Regions from separate parts of the Variovorax sp. DAIF25 genome, predicted to be linked through region 2. Evidence: predicted binding sites of a transcription regulator. Region 2 holds the regulator's gene; the other holds the start of a gene.

Region 1 (10,959 bases), 3.0 Mb from region 2:
TGCCGCGGCCGCGCTGGCGCTTGAGCAGGCCGCGTTCCTCCAGCGACTGCAGCGCGCGCCGCACCGTGACGCGCGAGACGCCGTACTGCGCGCGCAGTTCCTCCTCGGTGGGGAGCTGGTCGCCGTCGCGCAGCCGCCCGCTGGCGACCATGTCCTCGATCAGGGTCGAGATCTGGTGATGCAGTGCCACGCCGGGCTGCCTGTTGAGGTCCATGGGCAAATCTTAGCGGTCGATGACGGGGTGGACCGGGGCGTTGGCTAAAAGTATTGATGTCAATACAATAGGACCGAACGACACCCACGACAGCCAACGTCCAGAGACCCCCGCATGCCCGGCCGCACGCTCTTCGAGAAGATATGGGACGCCCACGTGGTGTCCGACCTGGGCGGCGGCTTCTCGCTGCTGCATGTCGACCGCCACCTGGTCAGCGACCCCGGCAGCAAGGCGCTCGCGGCGCTGCGCCGGCGCGGGCTGCCGGTGCGCCATCCCGAGCTGACCTTCGCGATGCCCGACCACACGGTGTCGACCGCGCCGGGCCGCGAGGGCCACACGCCCAACGCCATCCGCTACCTGGCCGACCTGCGCCACGAGACGCGGCTGCAGGGCATCCGCCTGTTCGACGTCGGCCAGCCGGGGCAGGGCATCGTGCACGTGGTCGGGCCCGAGCTCGGGCTCACGCTGCCGGGCGCCTCGGTGGTCTGCAGCGACAGCCACACCTGCACCCACGGCGCGCTCGGCGCGCTGGCCTTCGGCATCGGCGCCACCGAGTTCCAGCACGTGGCCGCGACCCAGACCATCGTGCTGCAGCGCCCGCGCCAGATGCGCATCCGCTTCGAGGGCACGCTGCCCGCGGGCACCAGCGCGAAGGACCTGATCCTGCATGCCATCGGCCGGCTCGGCGCCACCGGCGCCTCGGGCTGCGCGGTCGAGTACGCGGGCGCGGCCATCGACGCGCTCGACATCGAGGCGCGCATGACGGTGTGCAACCTGTCGGTGGAGATGGGCGGGCGCTTCGGCATCGTCGCGCCCGACGCGCGCACGCTGGCCTACGTGCGCGGCCGCCCGTTCGCGCCCAGCGGTGCGCAGTGGGACCAGGCCGCGGCGCAATGGGCCACCTTGCGCAGCGACGACGACGCCGTGTTCGACCGCGAGGTCTGCATCGACGTGTCGGAGGTCGTGCCGCAGGTCACCTGGGGCACGAGCCCGCAGGACACCATCGGCATCGACGCGCGCATTCCCGACCCGACGGCCGCCAGCGATCCGGCGCAGCGCGCCGCGCGGCAGGCCGCGCTCGACTACATGGGCCTGCGCGCCGGCGACGCGATCGCGGGCACGCCGGTGGACTGGGTGTTCATCGGCTCGTGCACCAATGCGCGCATCTCCGACCTGCGGCTCGCGGCAGAGACCGTGCGCGGCCGGCGCGTGGCGAGCGGCGTGCGCGCCTGGATCGTGCCGGGCTCGGAGCTGGTCAAGCGCGAGGCCGAGTCCGAAGGGCTGGCGCAGGTGTTCCTCGACGCCGGCTTCGAGTGGCGCGAGTCGGGCTGCTCGCTGTGCGTGGCCGCCAACGGCGAGGCCGTGCCGCCGGGCCTGCGCGTGGTGTCGACCTCGAACCGCAACTTCGTCGGCCGCCAGGGGCCGGGTGCGCGCACCCATCTCGCGAGCCCGCAGCTCGCGGCCGCCGCGGCCATCGCGGGTTGCCTGGTCGATCCGCGCGCCATGGAGGCCCGGCCATGACCCCGTTCGGCGTGCTCACGGCCACCGCCGCGCCGCTGTGGCGCGACAACATCGACACCGACCTGATCGTGCGCGTCGAGCCGCTGTTCGGCGGCGTGCCGCGCGAGGAGCTCGGCCCCCATGCGCTCGCCGCGCTGCGCTTTCGCGCCGACGGCAGCGAGGACCCGGCCTGCGTGCTGAACCAGCCGCGCTACCGCGGCGCGGGCATCCTGCTGGCCGGCGACAACTTCGGCTGCGGCAGCTCGCGCGAAGGCGCGGTGTGGGCGCTGATGGCGCTGGGCATCCGCTGCATCGTCGCGCCGAGCTTCGGCGACATCTTCCAGGGCAACTGCTTCCAGAACGGCCTGCTGCCGGTGCGCCTGCCGCGCGCACAGGTGGAGGTGCTCGCGCGCGCCGTGGCCGAGGGCGCCGATGCCGTGCTCACGGTCGACCTGCAGGCCTGCACCGTGCGGCGCGAGGGCCTGCCGACGCTGCCCTTCGCCTTGCCGCCGCGGCGCCGCGAGGGGCTGCTGCGCGGCCTCGACGACCTCGAACTCACGCTCGCGCGCAGCGCCGAGATCGACGCCTTCCAGCGCCGCGACAGGGCGCTGCATCCCTGGCTGCACCTCGACGGCGCCCGGCGCCCGAGCCTCACCAACGACCCCGCCCCCCATACCCATAAGGAGACACCGTGACGTCCGAACAACCCCCGCGCCTGCCGTCGGCAGCCGCCACCCGCCGCGGCCTGCTGCGCGCCGGCGCCGCCCTCGCCGCGAGCGGCGCATTGCCGCTGCGCGCGCTGGCGCAGGAGCCCGCTTCCGCCTTCCCCTCGCATCCCGTGAAGATGGTGATCCCGCTGCCGCCGGGCGGCGCCACCGACGTCATCGGCCGCTTGCTCGGGCAGAAGCTCGGCGAGCTCTGGCGCCAGAGCGTGATCGTCGACAACAAGCCCGGCGCCGGCACCATCGTCGGCACCCAGGCCATCGCGCGGGCGCCGGCCGACGGCTACACCTTCGGCATCGTCATCAGCGCCTTCACCATCAATCCCTCGCTGCGCAACGACCTGCCCTACGACGCCACCAAAGACTTCACGCCGCTGAGCCTGCTGGGCTTCCCGGTGATCGCGCTGGTCGCCATTCCCTCGTTCCCCGCCAACGACGTGGCCGGGCTGATCGCGAAGGCGCGCGCCAAGCCGGGCTCGGTCAGCTATGCCTCGCTGGGCATCGGCACCGCCACCCACCTGGCGGGCGAGATGATGAACGTGCGCGCCGAGACCGGCATGGTCCACATCCCCTACAACGGCAGCGCGCCCGCGTACAACGACCTGCTGAGCGGCCGCGTGCAGGTGGGCTTCGTGCTGCTCGACTCGGCGCTGCCGCACGTGAAGGCCGGCAAGCTCAAGGTGCTGGCCGTGACCAATGCCAAGCGCAGCCGCATCTACCCCGACTACCCGACCGTCGGCGAGACCATCCCCGGCTATTCGCTCGAGAGCCTGTTCGGCTTCGTCGCGCCGCGCGGCCTCCCCGCACCGATCGCGGCCAAGCTGTCGGGCGACATCGTCAAGGTGATCCAGCTGCCCGAGGTGCGCCAGCGCCTGGCCGAACTCAGCGTCGAGCCCGTGGGCTCGAGCGCGTCCGAGTTCGAGGCGACGATCCGCAGCGAGATCGTGAAGTGGGCGCCGGTGGTGAAGGCGGCCGGCGTGAAGGCGGAGTAGCCGGCCGCAGCGCGTGGATCAGGGCACGGTTCGATAGGTGGCGAGCGACGACGTTCCCCGTCCCGTGATCACGATGAGCCGGCCGCCGACGGCCGCCATGCCCGGGGCGTCGGCGCCCGTCTGCGCCCGGGGGCGCTCGATCTGCCAGTTGACCAGATCGGTGGTCGAGACCACGTCCTGCACCGGCTGCTTGAGGATGTTGTCGCTCGGGCTGATGTAGAGCCGGTTGTCGAGCACGGCGCACTGCGTGCTGCCCTTCGGGAAGGTTTCCGGATAGCCGCCGGTCAGCGTGAAGGTCGCACCGTCGGTGGAGGTCGCGACCCGATCGCCCACCACCAGCAGCGAGCCCTTCCAGTTCAGCGCGCAGGTCGGCTTGCCGAGGTCGGCGGGCAGGCTGGACGCGACCTGCGACCAGTTGGCGCCGTCGTTGTCGGAGCGCCAGACATTGCGCATGTCGCCCGCGGTGGTGCTGCCGGCCACCACGTAGAGCGCGTTGCCGACCTTGGCCATCACGTGGCCGCTGCGGCCCGGGAACTCGGCGGCCGCGGTCTTCTGCGTCCAGTTGGTGCCGTCGAACTTCCAGACGTGGCTCAGGTGATTGTTCGGGTCCATGGGCTCGTCCCCGCCGCTCAGGTAGACCGCGTTGCCGTCGCTGGCGAGGGCGAAGTCCCGGCTCAGCGGCGGCAGCCGGCTCGTGGGGACCTCGGTCCAGCTGTTGCCCAGGTTGGCGCTGGTCCAGGTGGCCATTTGCGAGGCATAGGTGCCGGCCGTCACCACGACGGGCGCGCCGTTGCGGTGGCTCAGCGCGAAGTTGTCGCGGAAGCTGGGCCCGATCTCTATGACGGTTTCCCAGCGCGCGTAGTGCAGCGAGGCCGGATCGGCCACCGTGATCTTGTAGGGCAGTTGCCAGGGCGAGCCCTCGACCGGCTGGCTGCAGACCAGCGGATTGGCGTCGTAGCAGACCCGGATCTCGAAGTTGCCCGTGTGCGTGCCCGCGGCGAGTGCGGGGTTGGTGTTCAACGTGGCGGTGTAGGTCAGGCCGGAACTCGAGATCCTGGTCTGGTTGGTGATGACGCCCTTGGTGTCGATGATGGCGACGTTCACGGGTGCCGAGATGACCTTGGTCGAGGTCGCGACGACGTTGAAGCTCGTGGGCGAATTGGGCAGCAGCGAGAGTTCGACGCGCGACGGATTGAAGGTCAGCCAGGCACCCGCGGGATTCGGCTGCGGCGTGTCGCCGCCACCGCCCGGGGGCAGTCCCACCCCCGGAAAACCGCCACCGCCTCCGCCACCCCCACCACCGCAAGCGGCCAACAACGACGACAGAACGAACGCGCCCCATGAGGCGGCATAGCGCTTCTTCATTTCTTCCCTACCTTTGCAAGATTGATCTGCCTTGGATGTCGGTCGCAGACCAACCTCCTCCCGTGCTGTTCCACGACCGAAGCATCCGCACGTATTTTTTCTTCTCGTGCTGGAGCCGGCGACCCGCCTGCGGATGGGCGATCGCGCTGGTACATATCGAAACAGCGCGGAAATCCTAGCCGTGGCCCTGCAGGAAAACAAGTGTGGAAGCCCGGCCCGAGCGCCCGCGTTCAGGGATGCCAAAGGTTGCGCGCGCGGCCTTCGAGCGGCTCGTAGCGCGTGGCCGCGAGCGCATCCGACAACCTGCGCGCGGCTTCCATCAGCGTGGCCGCATGGCGCGCGAGCTCGCCGGCCGCGGCCGCGTCGGCCGGCACCGCCACGCTGAGCGCGCCCAGCACCGTGCCGCGCGCGGCGAACACCGGCGCGGCCACGCTCGCGGCGGCCGCGTCGGCCTCGCCCACGGTCAGGTGATGGCCGCGCCGGCGGATCGCGTCGAGCGCGGCGCCCGGCGCGCCCGAGAACGCGAGGATCACCTGGCCAGCCGCGCCGCGCTCGAGCGGCAGCGGCTCGCCGACGCGGCTCGGGCTCACGAAGCCGTCGGCGCCGCGCACGCGCAACAGGCGCACGCGCTGGCCTTCCTCGAGCGCGAAGAAGGAGGCGCTGTGGCCGGTCCGCTCGGCCAGTTGCTGCAGGGCCGGCTCGATCACGTTGCGCAGGTCGAAGGCGCGCTGGTAGCGCGCGCCCAGCCGCGCGGCCGCCGGGCCCAGGCGCCAGGCGCCGCCCTCGAGCGCCACCAGGTAGCCGGCCGCGGCCAGCGTGCGCGCGAGCCGCAGCGCGGTGGGCTTGGCGAGCGCGGTGCGGCGCGCGATCTCGGCCAGCGCGAGCTGCGCGTCGGCGGTGCCGAAGGCATCGAGGATGGCGAGCGAGCGCGCCACCGCGGTCACGCCCTCGGCGCGCGGCACGGGCTTGGCGGTGCGGGAGGAAGCGCGTGCGGAGGAGGCCATCGTTTCGCGGAGTGGAACGGCATTGTGCGGCCGCGTTGCGAATCCTAGGCTCGCGGCTTCCCTGGGGCACTGGGCCCCATCGCTCGAACATCCGCAGGAGACCCGCTCATGACATCCACCGCCCCGCTGCGCCGCCGCCTTGGCGCGCTCTTCCTGGCCTGCCTCGCCGCGCCCTCGCTGGCGCTCGCGCAGGCGCCGTATCCGAGCAAGGCGATCCGGCTGGTCGTGCCCTTCGCGGCCGGCGGCGCGGTCGACACCGTGGGCCGCGTGGTCGGCGAGCGGCTGTCGACGCAGATGGGCCAGCCGGTGATCGTCGACAACCGGCCCGGTGCCAACGCCAACATCGGCACCGAGAACGTCGCGCGCTCGGCGCCCGATGGCTATTCGCTGCTGGTGGCGGCCAACGGCGTGGTGACCAACAACACGCTCTATCCCAAGCTGTCGTTCAACGGCCTGCGCGACTTCGTCGCCGTGGCGCGCCTGGGCTATGCGCCGCTGGTGCTGGTGGTGCCGGCCAGCGCGCCCTACAAGAGCGTGCCCGAGCTGCTCGCGGCCGCGCGCGCCAAGCCCGGCGACATGAGCTACGGCTCGGCCGGCAACGGCAGCTCGGGCCACCTGGCCGGCGCGCTGCTGGCCTCGGTCGGCAAGTTCGATGCGCTGCACGTGGCCTACAAGGGCGGCTCGCCCGCGCTGGTCGACCTGATCGCCGGGCGCACCTCGTTCATGCTGCTGAACCCGCTCGAGGTGCTGCCGCACATCCAGTCGGGCCGGCTGCGCGCGCTGGCGGTCAGCGGCGCCCAGCGCGCGCCGATGCTGCCGAACGTGCCCACCATGGCCGAGGCCGGCCTGCCGAACTTCGATGCCAGCGTCTGGTGGACGCTGCTCGCGCCGGCCGGCACCGCGCCCGAGGTGGTCGCCAAGCTCAATGCCGAGACGCGCAAGGCGCTGGCCGATGCCGGCACGCGCGAGAAGCTGGGCGCGCTCGGCGCGGTCATCACGCCCTCGAGCCCGCAGGAGGCCGCGGCCTTCCTCAAGAGCGAATCGGCCAAGTGGGAGCAGGTGATCCGCGCGGCCGACATCAAGGCCGACTGAGCACGGCGTCGACTTCATGATCATCGACTGCCACGGCCACTACACCACCGCGCCGGCCGCGCTCGAGGCCTGGCGCCGGCGCCAGGTCGAGGCCTTCGGCACGGGGCGGCCCGCGCCGGCCGCGTCCGAGCTGCGCATCGGCGACGACGAGCTGCGCGAGTCCATCGAGGGCAACCAGCTGCGGCTGATGGACGAGCGCGGCATCGACCTCACCATCTTCAGCCCGCGCGCGAGCTTCATGGCCCACCACGTCGGCGACTTCGCCGTGTCCTCGACCTGGGCCGCGATCTGCAACGAGCTGTGCCACCGCGTGAGCGCGATGTTTCCCGAGCGCTTCGCGGGCGCGGCGATGCTGCCGCAGTCGCCGGGCGTGCCCATCGCCTCGTGCATCGCCGAGCTCGAGCGCTGCGTGCGCGACTACGGCTTCGTCGGCGTCAACCTCAACCCCGATCCCTCGGGCGGCTTCTGGAACAGCCCGCCGCTGACCGACCGCCACTGGTATCCGCTGTACGAGAAGATGGTCGAGCTCGACGTGCCGGCCATGATCCACGTGAGCACCAGCTGCAACGCCTGCTTCCACACCACGGGCGCGCACTACCTCAATGCCGACACCACGGCCGTGATGCAGTGCATCCAGGGCGATCTGTTCGCGGATTTCCCCACCCTGCGCTTCGTGATCCCGCACGGCGGCGGCGCCGCGCCCTACCACTGGGGGCGCTTTCGTGGCCTGGCGCAGGAGATGAAGAAGCCGCCGCTCGCGCAGCACCTGCTGAAGAACCTGTTCTTCGACACCTGCGTCTACCACCAGCCGGGCATCGACCTGCTCGCGCGCGTGATCCCGGCCGAAAACATCCTGTTCGCCTCCGAGATGATCGGCGCCGTGCGCGGCATCGATCCCGAGACCGGCCACTTCTACGACGACACGCGACGCTACATCGAAGCGGCCGCGCTGAGCGCCGAGCAGCGCGCGCAGGTCTACGAAGGCAATGCGCGCCGCGTCTTTCCGCGGCTCGATGCGCAGCTGAATGCGCGCGGCCAGCGGTTCGATCCCTCGTCCCATTCCACGCAAGGAGCCCGTCATGCATGAACTCGGCGTCGTCCATCGCCACATCGAACGCGCCGACGCGCAGGTCGTCGATGCCCTCGCGGCCCTGGGCTCGGCCACGGTGCACGAGGCCATGGGCCGGGTCGGCCTGCTCGCGCCGTACATGCGGCCGATCTATCCGGGCGCGCAGGTCAGCGGCAGCGCCGTCACCGTGCTGCTGCATCCGGGCGACAACTGGATGCTGCACGTTGCGGCCGAGCAGATCCGCCCCGGCGACATCGTGGTGGCGGCCGTCACCGCGCCGAGCAGCGACGGCTTCTTCGGCGACCTGCTGGCCACCAGCTTCCAGGCCCGCGGCGCGCGCGCGCTGGTGATCGACGGCGGCGTGCGCGACGTGCGCACGCTGCAGCAGATGGGCTTTCCGGTCTGGAGCAAGGCCATCAGCAGCAAGGGCTGCGTGAAGGCCACGCTGGGCTCGGTCAACATCCCCGTGGTCTGCGCCGGCATGTCGGTGCAGCCCGGCGACGCGATCGTGGCCGACGACGACGGCGTGGTCTGCGTTCCGCGCGCGATGGCCGCGGCCACGCTCGAGAAGGCGCGCCAGCGCGAGGCGCTGGAGACGTCGAAGCGCGAGAAGCTCGCGAGCGGCGTGCTCGGGCTCGACATGTACGACATGCGGCCGGCGCTGGCGGCGGCGGGGCTGCGCTACATCGACTGAGGCGGCGGGGCGGGCAATGCCCGACCCGCGCGCATGGCCGCAGGGCCATCGGGGCGACGGTACGGTTAACATCTGTATAAACGTACAGTGTTCTCCGCCCACCTCATGGACCTCCAGCACAAGCTCGCCATCCTGGCCGACGCCGCCAAGTACGACGCCTCCTGCGCGTCGAGCGGCTCGCAGCCGCGCGACTCGGTGGGCGGGCGCGGCATCGGCTCGACCGAGGGCATGGGCATCTGCCACAGCTATGCGCCCGACGGCCGCTGCATCTCGCTGCTCAAGGTGCTGCTGACCAACCACTGCCAGTACGACTGCCTCTATTGCGTGAACCGCGCCTCGAGCAACGTGCCGCGCGCGCGTTTCCGCGCCGACGAGGTGGTGCAGCTCACGCTCGACTTCTACCGCCGCAACTGCATCGAGGGGCTGTTCCTCTCGAGCGGCATCGTCAAGTCGCCCGACCACACGATGGAGCAGGTGGTCGAGGTCGCGCGCTCGCTGCGCGAGGACCACGACTTCCGCGGCTACATCCATCTCAAGACCATTCCCGATGCCAGCGACGAGCTGATCGCGCGCGCCGGCCGCTATGCCGACCGGCTCAGCATCAACGTCGAGATGCCGACCACCGAGGGCCTGCAGGCGCTGGCGCCCGAGAAGGACGAGAGCGCGATCCGCCGCTCGATGGCGCGGCTGCGCTTGCAGATCGACGACACGCGCGAGGAGGCGCGCCGCGTGGTGCCGATCCGCGCGCTGCCGGGCGCGGCGCCGGTGGCCGCGAAGCCGCCGCCGTTCGCGCCCGCGGGCCAGAGCACGCAGATGATCGTGGGTGCCGACGCCACCGACGACCGCGCCATCCTCGCGACCAGCGCCACGCTCTACGGCGCATACCGGCTGCGCCGCGTCTACTACTCGGCCTTCAGCCCGATCCCCGACGCGGCGCGCGCGCTGCCGCTGGCCGCGCCGCCGCTGCTGCGCGAGCACCGGCTCTACCAGGCCGACTGGCTGATGCGCTTCTACGGCTTCGAGCACGGCGAGATCGTGGCCGAGCGCGACGGCCTGCTGCGGCTCGACGTCGATCCCAAGATGGCCTGGGCGCTCGCGCATGCGGAGCGTTTTCCGGTCGACCTCAACCATGCGCCGCGCGAGCTGCTGCTGCGCGTGCCGGGCCTGGGCGTGAAGGCGGTCGATCGGTTGCTGCAGGCGCGGCGCGTGCGCCGCGTGCGCGCCGACGACCTGCGGCGGCTGCACGTGCCCGCGCGCAAGGTGCTGCCCTTCGTGGTGGCCGACGGGCACCGGCCCGCGGCCGGGGCGATGGCGGCTTCGGCGCGCGCCGAGCCGGCGCAGCAGGCCTCGCTGTTCTGAGCGCCATCGCCATGCAGGTGCGGCTCGACGACGCGGTCGACCTCGACGGTTTCCGGCGCCGCGCGCGGCAACTGCTGGCCGATGGCGTGCCGCCCGAGCGGGTCGAGTGGGGCGTGGCGCGGCCCGATGGCGGGGAGGGCCTGTTCGGCGATGTGCCCGAGCAAGCGATCGCACCGTCGACCGCGGCGATGCAGCCCGTGCCGGCGGCCTTCGTCGCGCTGTGCGCCGACGTGATCCTGCACCGCGATCCCCAGCGCTTCGCGCTGCTCTACCGCCTGCTCTGGCGCCTCGCGCACGAACCCGCGCTGCGCCACGATCCGCTCGACGCCGACATGATGCGGGCGCAGCGCATGGCCAAGGCCGTGCACCGCGACATCCACAAGATGCGCGCCTTCGTGCGCTTCACGCAGGTCACGGACGACGACGGGCTCGAGCGCCATGTCGCGTGGTTCGAGCCCGAGCACCGCATCGTCGAGGCCAATGCCGACTTCTTCGCGCGCCGCTTCGCGCAGATGCGCTGGGCCATCCTCACGCCCGAGCGCTGCGTCGAATGGGATGGCCACGCGCTGTCGTTCCGCGCGGGCGCCGACCGCCGCGAGAAGCCGCCGCCCGATGCCGGCGAACGGCTCTGGCTCACCTACTACGCCCACATCTTCAATCCGGCGCGGCTCAAGTTCGCGACCATGCAGCGCGAGATGCCGCGCCGCTACTGGCACAACCTGCCCGAGGCCGCGCTGATCCAGCCGCTGGCCGACGCGGCCGATGCGCGCAGCCAGTCGATGATCGAGGCGCCGGCCACGCCCGCGCGGCGCATCCGCGCGCCGATGGCGCTGCACGCGCGGCCGGCCGAGGGCGTGGCGCCGGCCGACCTCGGCGAACTGCGCGCGGCCGCCCATGCCTGCCGCGCCTGCCCGATCGGCGCGCAGGCCACCCAGGCCGTGTGCGGCG
Region 2 (10,959 bases):
TTGAAGGCTTCAGACGCCCATGGCACCCGGCCCATGATCTCGGCCAGCGGCGCGTATTCCTGGTTGGTGAGGCCGGCGCCGTCATAGCCCGAGGCGGCCGCGCTGTCGACCGGCAGGAACAGGTTCCACAGGCCCTGGGCCTTGGCCTTGTCCTTGAGCTTCTCGACGGTCTTGAGCGCGGTCCAGCGCTTGCCGGCTGCCGTGTTGGCCGCGAGTTCGGCGCTGTATTCGGCTTCGGCGGGATAGATGTATTCGTCCATGAACGCGCTGACGCGCTTCTGGAGGTCTTTGGTCTTGGCCGAGTATTCGAAATCCATGGGGGTCTCCGTTGGGGGTGAAGGGCGGGCGGCTCGGGTGGTGCCTAGCCGCCGGTACGGCCGTGTGCGCACAGGGTGCGTGGTGCGTTTCGTGAGCGCACGAGCGGGCCGGGCCTCCCCCGCGAGGGGCGGCGGATCACATGCCGGAGGGCGACGTGAAAGGCCGGGAGGCTCATGCTCGCTGCGCGAATTGCCAGGCCATTTCGGCCATGGGACGGGCACCGCGGCCCGAGGCCACGGCTTGCTCGCTCGATGCGGTGCCGGCCTCGACCCGCTTGGCAATGCCTTGCAGGATCGCGGCCATGCGGAACAGGTTGTAGGCCTGGTAGAAGTTCCAGTCGGGCGCCAGCGCCTGGGGCGTGGTGAGACCGGTGCGCTCGCAGTACCTGCGTATGTATTCGCTCTCGGTCGGGATGCCCAGGCTCGCGTGGTCGAGGCCCGCGATGCCGCGGAAGGTCGCGCCCGAGATGTGCCAGGACATGCAGTGGTAGCTGAAGTCGGCCAGCGGGTGGCCCAGCGTCGACAGCTCCCAGTCGAGCACCGCGATCGCGCGCGGCTCGGTGGCGTGGAACATCAGGTTGTCGAGCCGGAAGTCGCCGTGCACGATCGAGGTCATGTTCTCGTCGCGCGCGCTCGCGGGCATGTGCGCCGGCAGCCACTCCATGAGCTTGTCCATCTCGGGAATGGGCTGCGTGATCGAGGCCACGTACTGCTTGCTCCAGCGGCCGATCTGGCGCTCGAAGTAGTTGCCGGGCTTGCCGTAGTCGGCGAGGCCGCGCTCGGCGTACTTCACCGTGTGCAGCGCCGCGATCACGCGGTTCATCTCGTCGTAGATGGCGCTGCGCTCGGCATTGCCCATGCCCGGCAGCGACTGGTCCCAGAGCACGCGGCCCTGCATGAACTCCATCACGTAGAAGGCGCGGCCGATCACGGCCTCGTCCTCGCACAGGCAGTGCATGCGCGGCACGGGCACGTCGGTGCCGGCCAGGCCGCTCATCACCTTGAACTCGCGCTCCACCGCATGCGCGGAGGGCAGCAGCTTGGCGACCGGGCCGGGCTTGGCGCGCATCACGTAGCTCTGCGTGGGCGTGACCAGCTTGTAGGTCGGGTTGGACTGGCCGCCCTTGAACATCTCGACCGTGAGCGGACCCTTGAAGCCCTCGAGGTTCTTCTCGAGCCAGGCCGACAGTGCGTCGACGTCGAAGGCGTGCTGCTGCGACACCGCGCGGGTGCCGACGAAGTTCGAAAAATCCTGGCTCATGCTATCGATCCGATTCCGAGACGCGCATCAGTGCCGCGCGATCGAGCACCACCAGTCCGGCCGGCTCGATGCGGATGATGTCCTCGCGTTCCATGGTCTTGAGTTCCTGATTCACGCGCTGGCGCGAGGCGCCCAGCAGCTGCGCGAGTTCTTCCTGCGCCAGCTGCAGACCGATGCGCATCTGGCTGCCGTCGTCCAGGTTGGGCACGCCGTAGCTGCGCACCAGGTGGATGAGCTGCTTGGCGAGCCGCGCGCGCAGCGGCAATGTGTTGAGGTCTTCCACCAGCCCGAACAGCGTGCGGATGCGCCGTGCCTGCAGGCGCATCAGCGCCTCGTAGAGCTCGACGTGCGCGGCCAGGATCTTCTGGAAGTCGGCGCGCGCCACGCACAGGATGGTGCTGTCGCCATGCGCATAGGCATCGTGCGTGCGCCGGTCCCCGTCGAACATCGCCACGTCGCCGAACCAGATGCCCGGCTCCACGTAGGTCAGCGTCACCTGCTTGCCCGAGACGGCCGTGGAGCTCACGCGCACCGCGCCCCTGGCACAGGCGATCCAGTGCTCGGGCGGATCGCCGCGTGCGGCGATCAGGTCGCCGTCCTTGTACCGTCTGACGAATGCGCATCGGAGGATGTCGTGCCTGAGCGAAGGGGAGAGGGAAGAGAACCAGCGACCACTGTTGATCGCTTCACGTTCTTCGATGGTAAGAATGGGGTCGTCCATGGTCTGTCCTGTCGGCGACTGAAAGGCGTAGGGTTGTCACGGGAGCGACGCGAGGCGCCGCCGCCCGTCACGCGTACTCACTCGTACTGGGGCTTCTTCTTCTCGAGGAAAGCGGCGATGCCGATGCCGGCATTGGCGTGGTGCAGGTTGCGCACGAAGTGGTCGCGCTCCTGGCTCAGCTGCGACGAGAGCGTGGCACCGCGGCCTTCGCTCAGCAGTTCCTTGATGCTCGCGAGCGAGTTGGGCGCACGTTCGTCGAGCTTGGCGGCCAGCGCGAGCGCACCGGCCAGTGCCTGGCCCGGATCGCTCAGCGTGTTCACCAGGCCCAGCGCATGCAGGCGCTCGGCGCCGATGCGCTCGCCGTTCATCAGCCATTCGCTCGCGAGCTGGCGCGGCAGCATCTGCGCGAGATGCCAGCTCAGTCCGCCGTCGGGCGACAGCGCGACATTGCTGTATGAGGCAGCGAACACCGCGTCGCGCGCGGCCACCACGAAGTCGCAGGCCAGCGCGAGCGAGAAGCCCGCGCCCGCGGCCGGTCCCTCGACGGCCGCGATCACCGGCTTCGGAAAGGTGCGGATCGAATCGATCCAGTTGTGCAGCCCCTCGATGCTCTCGGCCTGCACCGAGCGCTCGCGCTGCCGGTTGGCCTGCAGCCGCTGCAGCGAACCGCCGGCGCAGAACCACGGGCCTTCGCCCACGATGACCACGCTGCGGATCTCGCTGCTGTTCTCGGCGCCGTTGAGCGCCTCGATGCCGGCGGCATAGATCTCGGGACCGAGCGCGTTGCGCTGGCTGGGGTTGGCGATCGTCAGCACCATGGTGCGACCTTCGCTCGTGCTCTTGAGTTCGGCGGTCATGTCGCGGCTCACTCTTCCTCGTGCAGCAGGCTCAGGCCCAGCGCGCCGCGGCGGCGCAGCCACGGGCTCGGGCGATAGCGCGGATCGCCATAGACGGTCTGCATATTGAACAACACCTCGAGCATGTTGGTGGGCCCGTAGAGGTTGCCCATGGCCAGCGGGCCGCGCGGATAGCCGAGGCCGAGCTGCACCGCGGTCTCGAGGTCGCTTGGCGTGCACACGCGCTGCTGGCACATGTCGGCCGCGATGTTGACGATGGTGCCGATCACGCGCTGCGTGACGAAGCCGCCGCTGTCGCGGATCACGCTCACGGCCTTGCCGTCGCGCGCGAACAGGGCGTGCGCGGCGTCGCGCATGTCGCGCCGGGTGGCGGGGTTGGTGGCGAGCACGCGGCGCTTGCTGGCGGCGTCGTCGATCAGCATGTCGATGCCGATGGTGCGCGTGGCATCGAGGCGGTCGACGGCCGCGACCGTGGTGACGTCGAAGCCCAGCGGCGCGACCAGGATCAGCGACTGCGGCGCGGCGGAGGCGCCGCTGTCGATCTGCGCGCCCAGCGTGTTGACCAGGCGCAGCAGTTCGGCGCGGCGTGCGGCGCGCGGCGAGACCCACACGGCGGGCAGCGTATCGACCTTCGGCGCCGGTGCCTCAGGGGCCTGCTGCATCGCGCCGTCCTCGTAGCGGTAGAAGCCTTCGCCGGTCTTGCGGCCCAGCGCGCCGGCCGCGAGACGCTGCGCGGTGATCACGCTCGGGCGGTAGCGCGGCTCGTCGTAGTACTGGCGGTAGATCGATTCCATCACCGGGTGCGAGACGTCGAGCGCGGTCAGGTCCAGCAGCTCGAAGGGGCCGAGGCGGAAGCCCGCCTGCTCGCGCAGGATGCGGTCGACGGTCACGAAGTCGGCCACGCCTTCGCCCACGATGCGCAGCGCCTCGGTGCCGTAGCCGCGGCCGGCGTGGTTGACGATGAAGCCGGGCGTGTCCTGCGCCTGCACCGCGCTATGGCCCATCTGCGTGGCATAGCCCGCGAGCCGGCTGCAGACCTCGGGCGCGGTCTTGAAGCCGGCCACCACCTCGACCACCTTCATCAGCGGCACCGGGTTGAAGAAGTGGAAGCCCGCGAAGCGTTCGGGGTGCTTGAGGCCGGCCGCGATCGCGGTCACCGACAGCGAGGAGGTGTTGGTGGCCAGCGTGGCGTCGGGCGCGACGATGGCTTCGAGCTCGGCGAACAGCTTGCGCTTGACCTCGAGGTTCTCGACCACGGCTTCGATCACGAGGTCGCAGCCGGCCAGTGCCTGCGCCGACTCGGCGATCCGTACGCGCGCGATCTGGGCGTCGCGCGTGGCCTCGTCGATGCGGCCCTTCTCGTGCAGCTTGTTCCATTGGGCGACGATGGCATCGCGCCCGCGCGCCGCGGCGCCCTCGAAGCTGTCGAGCAGCAGCACCTCGCTGCCGGCCTGGGCCGCGATCTGGGCGATGCCGCGCCCCATGGCACCGGCGCCGACGACGCCGATCCGGGTGTAGTTCACTGTCATGTGTGGCTGGGGTTTTTCAAAGGTTGAGAGGTATCGGGCGGGCCGCTGGCGCGTGCGCGCACGCCGGCCGCTGCAGCAGCGATTTTGCAGTCTGGCGGGAGAAGGGTTTCCCCGGTGTTTCTCGGGGAGGCTTGCGGGAGCCGGCGCGACCGGGTTTCGCCGCGCCGGTCAGGCCGCCCGGCGGCTGCGGTCGATGCTCACGCTGAGCACGATGGCGACCAGCAGCAGCGCGAGCCCGACCCAGCTCATCCAGTGCATGGCGTCGCGCGCGAGCAGCCAGCCGCCGAGCGCGGCGCCGAAGGCCTGGCCGATGTAGATGCCCGAGCTGTTGAGCGCCACCGAGCCCGGCGCCAGCGCGGGCGCGAGGCCCACCAGCCGTGCCTGCTGGGCCGAGTTGGTCGAGAAGCAGCCCAGTCCCCAGGGCGAGACCACCACCGCGATCCAGAACAGGCTGTCCGCCAGCGGCCAGAGCGCCAGGCTCAGCGCGATCAGGCCCGTGGTCGCCAGCACCATGCGACCGGCGCCCGCGCGGTCGATGATGCGGCTCACGACCATGTTGCCCAGCAGGCCGCAGACGCCGAACCAGCCCCACATCAGGCTCAGCGCCGTGGCATCGGCGCCGAAGCGCTGCTTGAGGATCGGGCCGAAGTAGCTGAACAGCACGAACTGGCCCGCGCCCTGCAGCGCGGTGATCGACACGATGCCCATCAGCACCGGGCTGCGCAGCACGCGCGCCCAGGCCGCGGCCGTGAGCGCCGCCGGCCGGATGCCGCCGGGCAGCGTGAGCCACACCGAGACCGCGCTCACGACGCTGAGCGCCGAGATCGCGAGGAAGGCCGCGCGCCAGCCGAAGTGACCGCCGATCAGCGCGCCGATGGGCAGGCCCAGCACCGAGGCCATCGACCAGCCGAGGAAGACGAAGGTGACCGCGCGCCCGCGCTGCTCGGGCGGCACCAGCATGCCGGCGCAGGCGGCGGCCTGGGGCGTGAAGATGGCCGGTGCGATCACCGCGAGCATGCGCACGGGCAGCAGGGCGCCGAAGCTGGGCATGAAGACCGACACCGCGTGCCAGGCCGCGTACCAGAGCATCGTGAGGGCCAGCAGCCGGCGTCGGTCCCAGCCGGCCACCGCGGCCGCGAGCAACGGTGCGCCGAGGCAGGTGACGAAGGCCGCGGCCGTGATCAGTTGCCCCGCAGTGGCGGCACTGACCTCGAGCGAAACACTGATTTCATTGAGCGTGCCCGGCACCACCATCACCCCGGTGCCGATCACGAAGTTGCCGGCGAGCAGCGCCCAGAGTGCGCCCCTCGGCGCCGGCTGGCTCACGGCTTCACCGCCGGACCTGCAACGCGCCGGGGTTGACGATGTTGGTGGGGTTGCCCTTGATGAAGCTCACGACGTTGTCGAAGGCCTGGCCGAAGTACATCTCGTAGCTCTCCTGCTCCACGTAGCCGATGTGCGGCGTGCAGATGCAGTTCTCGAGGCGCAGCAGCGCATGGCCCTGCAGCGGCGGTTCGCTCTCGAACACGTCGATCGCCGCCAGGCCGGGGCGGCCGCGGTTGAGCGCGGCGAGCAGCGCATCGGGCTCGACCAGCTCGGCGCGCGAGGTGTTGACGAACAGCGAGGTCGGCTTCATGCGCGAGAGGTCCTCGAGCGTGATCAGGCCGGTGGTTTCGTCGTTGAGCCGCAGGTGCACGGACAGCACATCGGCCATCGCGAAGAACTCCTGGCGGCTCTGCGCCACCTGGAAGCCGTCGGAGCGCGCCTTGGCGCAACTCGCCTCGCGGCCCCAGATCACGACCTGCATGCCAAAGGCCTGGCCGTAGCGCGCCACGAGCTGGCCGATGCGGCCATAGCCCCAGACGCAGAGCGTCTTGCCCTTGAGCACCGAGCCGAGCCCGAAATTGGGTGGCATCGAGGCCGACTTGAGCCCCGACTGCTGCCAGGCGCCGTGCTTGAGGTTGCTGATGTACTGGGGCAGCCGGCGCATCGCCGACATGATCAGTGCCCAGGTCAGTTCGGCCGGGGCCTGCGGTGAGCCTGAGCCCTCGGCCACTGCCACGCCGCGCTCGGTGCAGGCGGCCACGTCGATGTGGCTGCTGACGCGGCCCGTCTGCGAGATCAGCTTGAGCTTGGGGAGTTTCTCGATCAGTTGGCGCGAGATCTGGCTACGCTCGCGGATCAGGACGATCACATCGGCGTCCTTGAGCCGCACCGAGAGTTGACCGATGCCCTTGACGGTGTTGGTGTAGACCTTGGCTGCGTAGGCATCGAGCTTCGAAGCACAGTGCAGCTTGCGCACCGCATCCTGGTAATCGTCGAGGATCACAATATTCATGGCATGCCATTGTGCCTCGCAGCATGGAATCGGCGCGCCGTTGAACGTTTGGATACGGCCCCTGCGCCCCGAAAGGGGTGAAAACGGGGGCAAAGGCGGGAGAAGCGAGGGCAAAGGCGGGCAAAGGAGCGACGTTGGCACTGCCTTCCTGACAGGGTGTGAACAAACCGGCTGCCACGGTTTCTTCACCCCCTGAGCCAAGACCTCACGCATCCACGCGATCGAGCGACCGCGTGAAACGCCGGGGCCGTCTCCCTCAGTGCAGGTGCACGGGGCGGGGCGACACGGCGGCGGTTTCGAGTGCCTCGAGCGCGGCGAGGCGATCAAGCTCGGCGCACACATCCGCCATCCGGCCCGAAATCACCACGCGGTTGTTGTTGCGCGCGCCACCCTGCTGGCGGTCGACGACGCGCACCACCCGCAGCGGACGCGAAGGTGCCTGGGCGACGGCTGCGGCCATGACGGCGTTCTGTCCGCTGTCGCCGCGTGCCGTGCACGACGGCCGTACCGAGACGTAGCGCAACTCGCTGGCGCACAGGTCGTCATCGCGACGGTGTACGGGGCGGGCGGGCAACCAGCGGCTCGCAAGCGACTGCAGCGGCATCCAAAGATCGACGAAGGTGAGGAGGGCGATTCCCATGTGAACTCCAAGAAGGTTTGAGGTTGAACACAGGCAGGATTCGTTGTCATCGGGCGCAGCAGGGTGATGGCGACAAAGCGCCATACGCCCGCCACCTGCGGCGACCGGATGGGGTATGCGTGATGCGGATCCGCGGAGCGGCTCGGCGATGCAGACCGCCGGGCCGGATCGGCAGGCCTACATCAGCATGGTGTTTCGGATCAGGCCGACCGCGAGGCCTTCGATTTCGAAGGACTCGCCGGGCTGGACCACGATGGTCGGGTAGTCGGGGTTCTCGGCGTGGAGCTCGATCACCTGCTTGTTGCGCTTGAGGCGCTTGACGGTCACTTCGTCGCCGAGGCGCGCCACCACGATCTGGCCGTTGCGCGCTTCCTTGGTGGCCTGCACGGCGAGCAGGTCGCCGTCCATGATGCCGGCGTCGCGCATCGACATGCCGCGCACCTTGAGCAGGTAGTCGGGCTGGCGCTGGAACAGCGTGTTCTCGACGTAGTAGGTTTGATCGACATGCTCCTGCGCGAGGATCGGCGAACCGGCCGCGACGCGGCCGATGAGCGGCAGCGCGAGCTGGGCCATGCCGGGCAGCGACAGCGAGAACTGGCTGTTGCGCGATTCGGCCAGCGAGCGCAGTGCATCGCCCTTGAGGCGGATGCCGCGCGAGGTACCGCTCACGAGTTCGATGACGCCCTTGCGGGCCAACGCCTGCAGATGCTCCTCGGCGGCATTGGCGGAGCGAAAGCCCAACTCGCTCGCGATTTCGGCGCGAGTGGGCGGCGCCCCGGTACGGGCAATGGCGCTCTGGATCAGATCGAGGATCTGCTGCTGGCGGGCGGTAAGCTTCACGGCGAACTGCATGGTGGTTCCTTGCGGCACTGGCTGAACATCCAGTACCTGTATTTTTAACCAGTTTTTCAAAGTTGGCAAGTCATGGTGACTTCATCCCTTTCGAATCCGCGGCGCGTGGTGGTGCTCGGCACCGGCGGCACCATCTCGGGCCGCGCGGCGAACAGCGGCGACAACATCGGCTACACCGCCGGCGAGGTGGGCGTGGCCGACCTGCTCGGCGGCATCGAGGCGCCCGCGGGCGTGACGCTGGCGGCGGAGCAGGTGGCCCAGGTCGACAGCAAGGACATGTCCTTCGCGATCTGGCGCGCACTGGCGCTGCGCTGCGCCCACTGGCTGGCGCAGCCCGACGTGGCCGGTGTGGTGATCACCCACGGCACCGACACGCTCGAGGAGACCGCCTTCTTCCTCCAGTCGGTGCTGGCGCCGCGCAAGCCCATCGTGCTGACCTGCGCCATGCGCCCGGCCTCCGCGCTGTCGCCCGACGGTCCGCAGAACGTGCGCGATGCGATCGCCGTGGCCGCGACACCGGGCGCGCAGGGCGTGACCGCGGTATGTGCGGGCACGGTGCGCGGTGCCTTCGACGTGCAGAAGGTGCACACCTATCGGCTCGATGCCTTCGACGCGGGCGACGCGGGGCCGGTGGGCTACGTGGAGGAGGGCGAGGTACGGCGCGTGCGTGACTGGCCGGCTTCGGAAGCAGGCGCGGCCCTCGACCGTCTTCCCGAGGACGAGGCCGCATGGCCGCGCGTGGAGATCGTGATGAGCCACGCAGGTGCGAGCGGCGCGTTGATCCATGCGCTGCGTGCCGATGGCACGGCGGCGTCTCCTCTGCGGGGCCTCGTGCTGGCGACCACCGGCAACGGCACGCTGCACCATGCGCTCGAGGCGGCGGCGCTCGAGGCGCAGGAGGCCGGCATCGCGGTGCTGCGCGCCACCCGCTGCACGCAAGGGCGCATCCTGCCCAAGCCGGGCGACCGCCTGCGCGATGCGGGCGCGCTGACGCCCGTCAAGGCGCGCATCGCGCTGACGCTCGAGCTGCTCTGAAGTCGGGACGCCAAAGAAAAAGCCGCGTCGCGGGCCTCGAGGCCCGCACGCGGCTCGCGATTCGAGTCGGGGATCAGCTGCTCAGTGCGGCCAGTGCACGTTGCGTGATCTCTTCGACCGTGCCCACGCCCTGGATGGCGCGGTATTTCGGCGCGGCGGCCGGATCGGTCTTGGCCCAGGCCGAGTAGTAGTCGACCAGCGGACGGGTCTGCTGGCTGTAGACGTCGAGCCGCGTGCGCACGGTCTCTTCCTCGTCGTCCTTGCGCTGGATCAGTTCCTCGCCGGTCAGGTCGTCCTTGCCTTCGACCTTGGGCGGGTTGAACTTGATGTGGTAGGTGCGTCCCGAGGCCGGGTGCGAGCGGCGGCCGCTCATGCGCTCGATGATGTCGCTGAAGGGCACGTCGATCTCGAGCACGTAGTCGAGCTTGACGCCCGCGGCCTTCATCGCGTCGGCTTGCGGAATGGTGCGCGGGAAGCCGTCGAACAGGAAGCCTTCGGCGCAGTCGGGCTGGGCGATGCGTTCCTTCACGAGATTGATGATGAGGTCGTCGCTGACCAGCGCACCCGCATCCATCACGGCCTTGGCCTGCAGGCCCAGCGGGGTGCCAGCCTTGACGGCGGCGCGCAGCATGTCGCCGGTGGAAATCTGCGGAATGCCGTACTTCTGGCAAATGAAGGCCGCCTGCGTGCCTTTGCCCGCCCCGGGCGCGCCCAACAAAATCAGTCTCATGGTGTCCTCGGAGGGTTCTTGGATTTGTGTCACGTCGCGCAGGCACCCTTCGATGAAGACAAAGTGCCGCGGACGGAGTTGCGTCGAGGATAGCACGCGGCCCCGTGAACAATTTCGCCGGGCATCCGCGATGGCGATGGCCCGAAAGCGATGATCGAGACTCCTTGCGCTCCGAAGCCGGCTCTTCGTAGATGGATCGGGCAAGTTGGCCGAAGATTGGACTGTCCCTCGAAGCCTGGAACTTCCAGGCCTGGATGGCATCCGCGTGACTGATCGCAGCGGCCGGCCGCCGCTAGGCCAGCGCTCAGTTCGCGGCGCCGAACAGTGCTCGCACCCGCGTCAAGTCTTCCGGCGTGTCTACGCCCGGTCCCGGCGCCGCGTCGCTCACATGCACCGCGATGCGATGCCCATGCCACAGCGCGCGCAGCTGCTCGAGTGCCTCGATGGTTTCTAGCGGCGAGGGCGGCAGCGAGGGGAACCGGCGCACGAAACCCGCACGGTAGCCGTAGATGCCGATGTGGCGCAGTGGCGCTGGCGAAGGCAGTTGCGTCGGAGGCACGCCCGGCGCGGCACCATCGCGCCACCAGGGAATCGGCGCACGGCTGAAATAGAGCGCATTGCCCCGCGCGTCGAGCACGGCCTTCACGACGTTCGGATTGAGATAGTCGGCCACCGAATC

What was found. The regulator LexA, encoded in region 2, represses DNA repair genes until DNA is damaged. The targets are predictions, from matches to a motif close to ACTGTATNNNNATACAGT.
Region 1: the regulator LexA is predicted to act here: its motif matches at 8,724-8,741, upstream of R0232_RS05245 (putative DNA modification/repair radical SAM protein).

The regions. Positions count from the first base shown of each region.
Region 1 covers NZ_CP136636.1:1,153,836-1,164,794, forward strand. The annotation lists gene R0232_RS05200 (GntR family transcriptional regulator) at 1-214, opposite strand, end outside; gene leuC (3-isopropylmalate dehydratase large subunit) at 329-1,735, shown strand; gene leuD (3-isopropylmalate dehydratase small subunit) at 1,732-2,409, shown strand; gene R0232_RS05215 (tripartite tricarboxylate transporter substrate binding protein) at 2,406-3,428, shown strand; gene R0232_RS05220 (hypothetical protein) at 3,447-4,691, opposite strand; gene R0232_RS05225 (IclR family transcriptional regulator) at 5,024-5,797, opposite strand; gene R0232_RS05230 (Bug family tripartite tricarboxylate transporter substrate binding protein) at 5,906-6,889, shown strand; gene R0232_RS05235 (amidohydrolase family protein) at 6,906-7,976, shown strand; gene ligK (4-carboxy-4-hydroxy-2-oxoadipate aldolase/oxaloacetate decarboxylase) at 7,969-8,652, shown strand; gene R0232_RS05245 (putative DNA modification/repair radical SAM protein) at 8,758-10,011, shown strand; gene R0232_RS05250 (UdgX family uracil-DNA binding protein) at 10,023-10,959, shown strand, end outside.
Region 2 covers NZ_CP136636.1:4,137,256-4,148,214, reverse strand. The annotation lists gene R0232_RS19235 (acyl-CoA dehydrogenase family protein) at 1-317, opposite strand, end outside; gene R0232_RS19230 (phosphotransferase) at 490-1,578, opposite strand; gene R0232_RS19225 (Crp/Fnr family transcriptional regulator) at 1,580-2,299, opposite strand; gene R0232_RS19220 (oxepin-CoA hydrolase, alternative type) at 2,377-3,156, opposite strand; gene R0232_RS19215 (3-hydroxyacyl-CoA dehydrogenase) at 3,165-4,685, opposite strand; gene R0232_RS19210 (MFS transporter) at 4,854-6,011, opposite strand; gene R0232_RS19205 (D-2-hydroxyacid dehydrogenase family protein) at 6,016-7,023, opposite strand; gene R0232_RS19200 (hypothetical protein) at 7,280-7,663, opposite strand; gene lexA (transcriptional repressor LexA) at 7,841-8,515, opposite strand; gene R0232_RS19190 (asparaginase) at 8,588-9,550, shown strand; gene adk (adenylate kinase) at 9,624-10,280, opposite strand; gene kdsB (3-deoxy-manno-octulosonate cytidylyltransferase) at 10,585-10,959, opposite strand, start outside.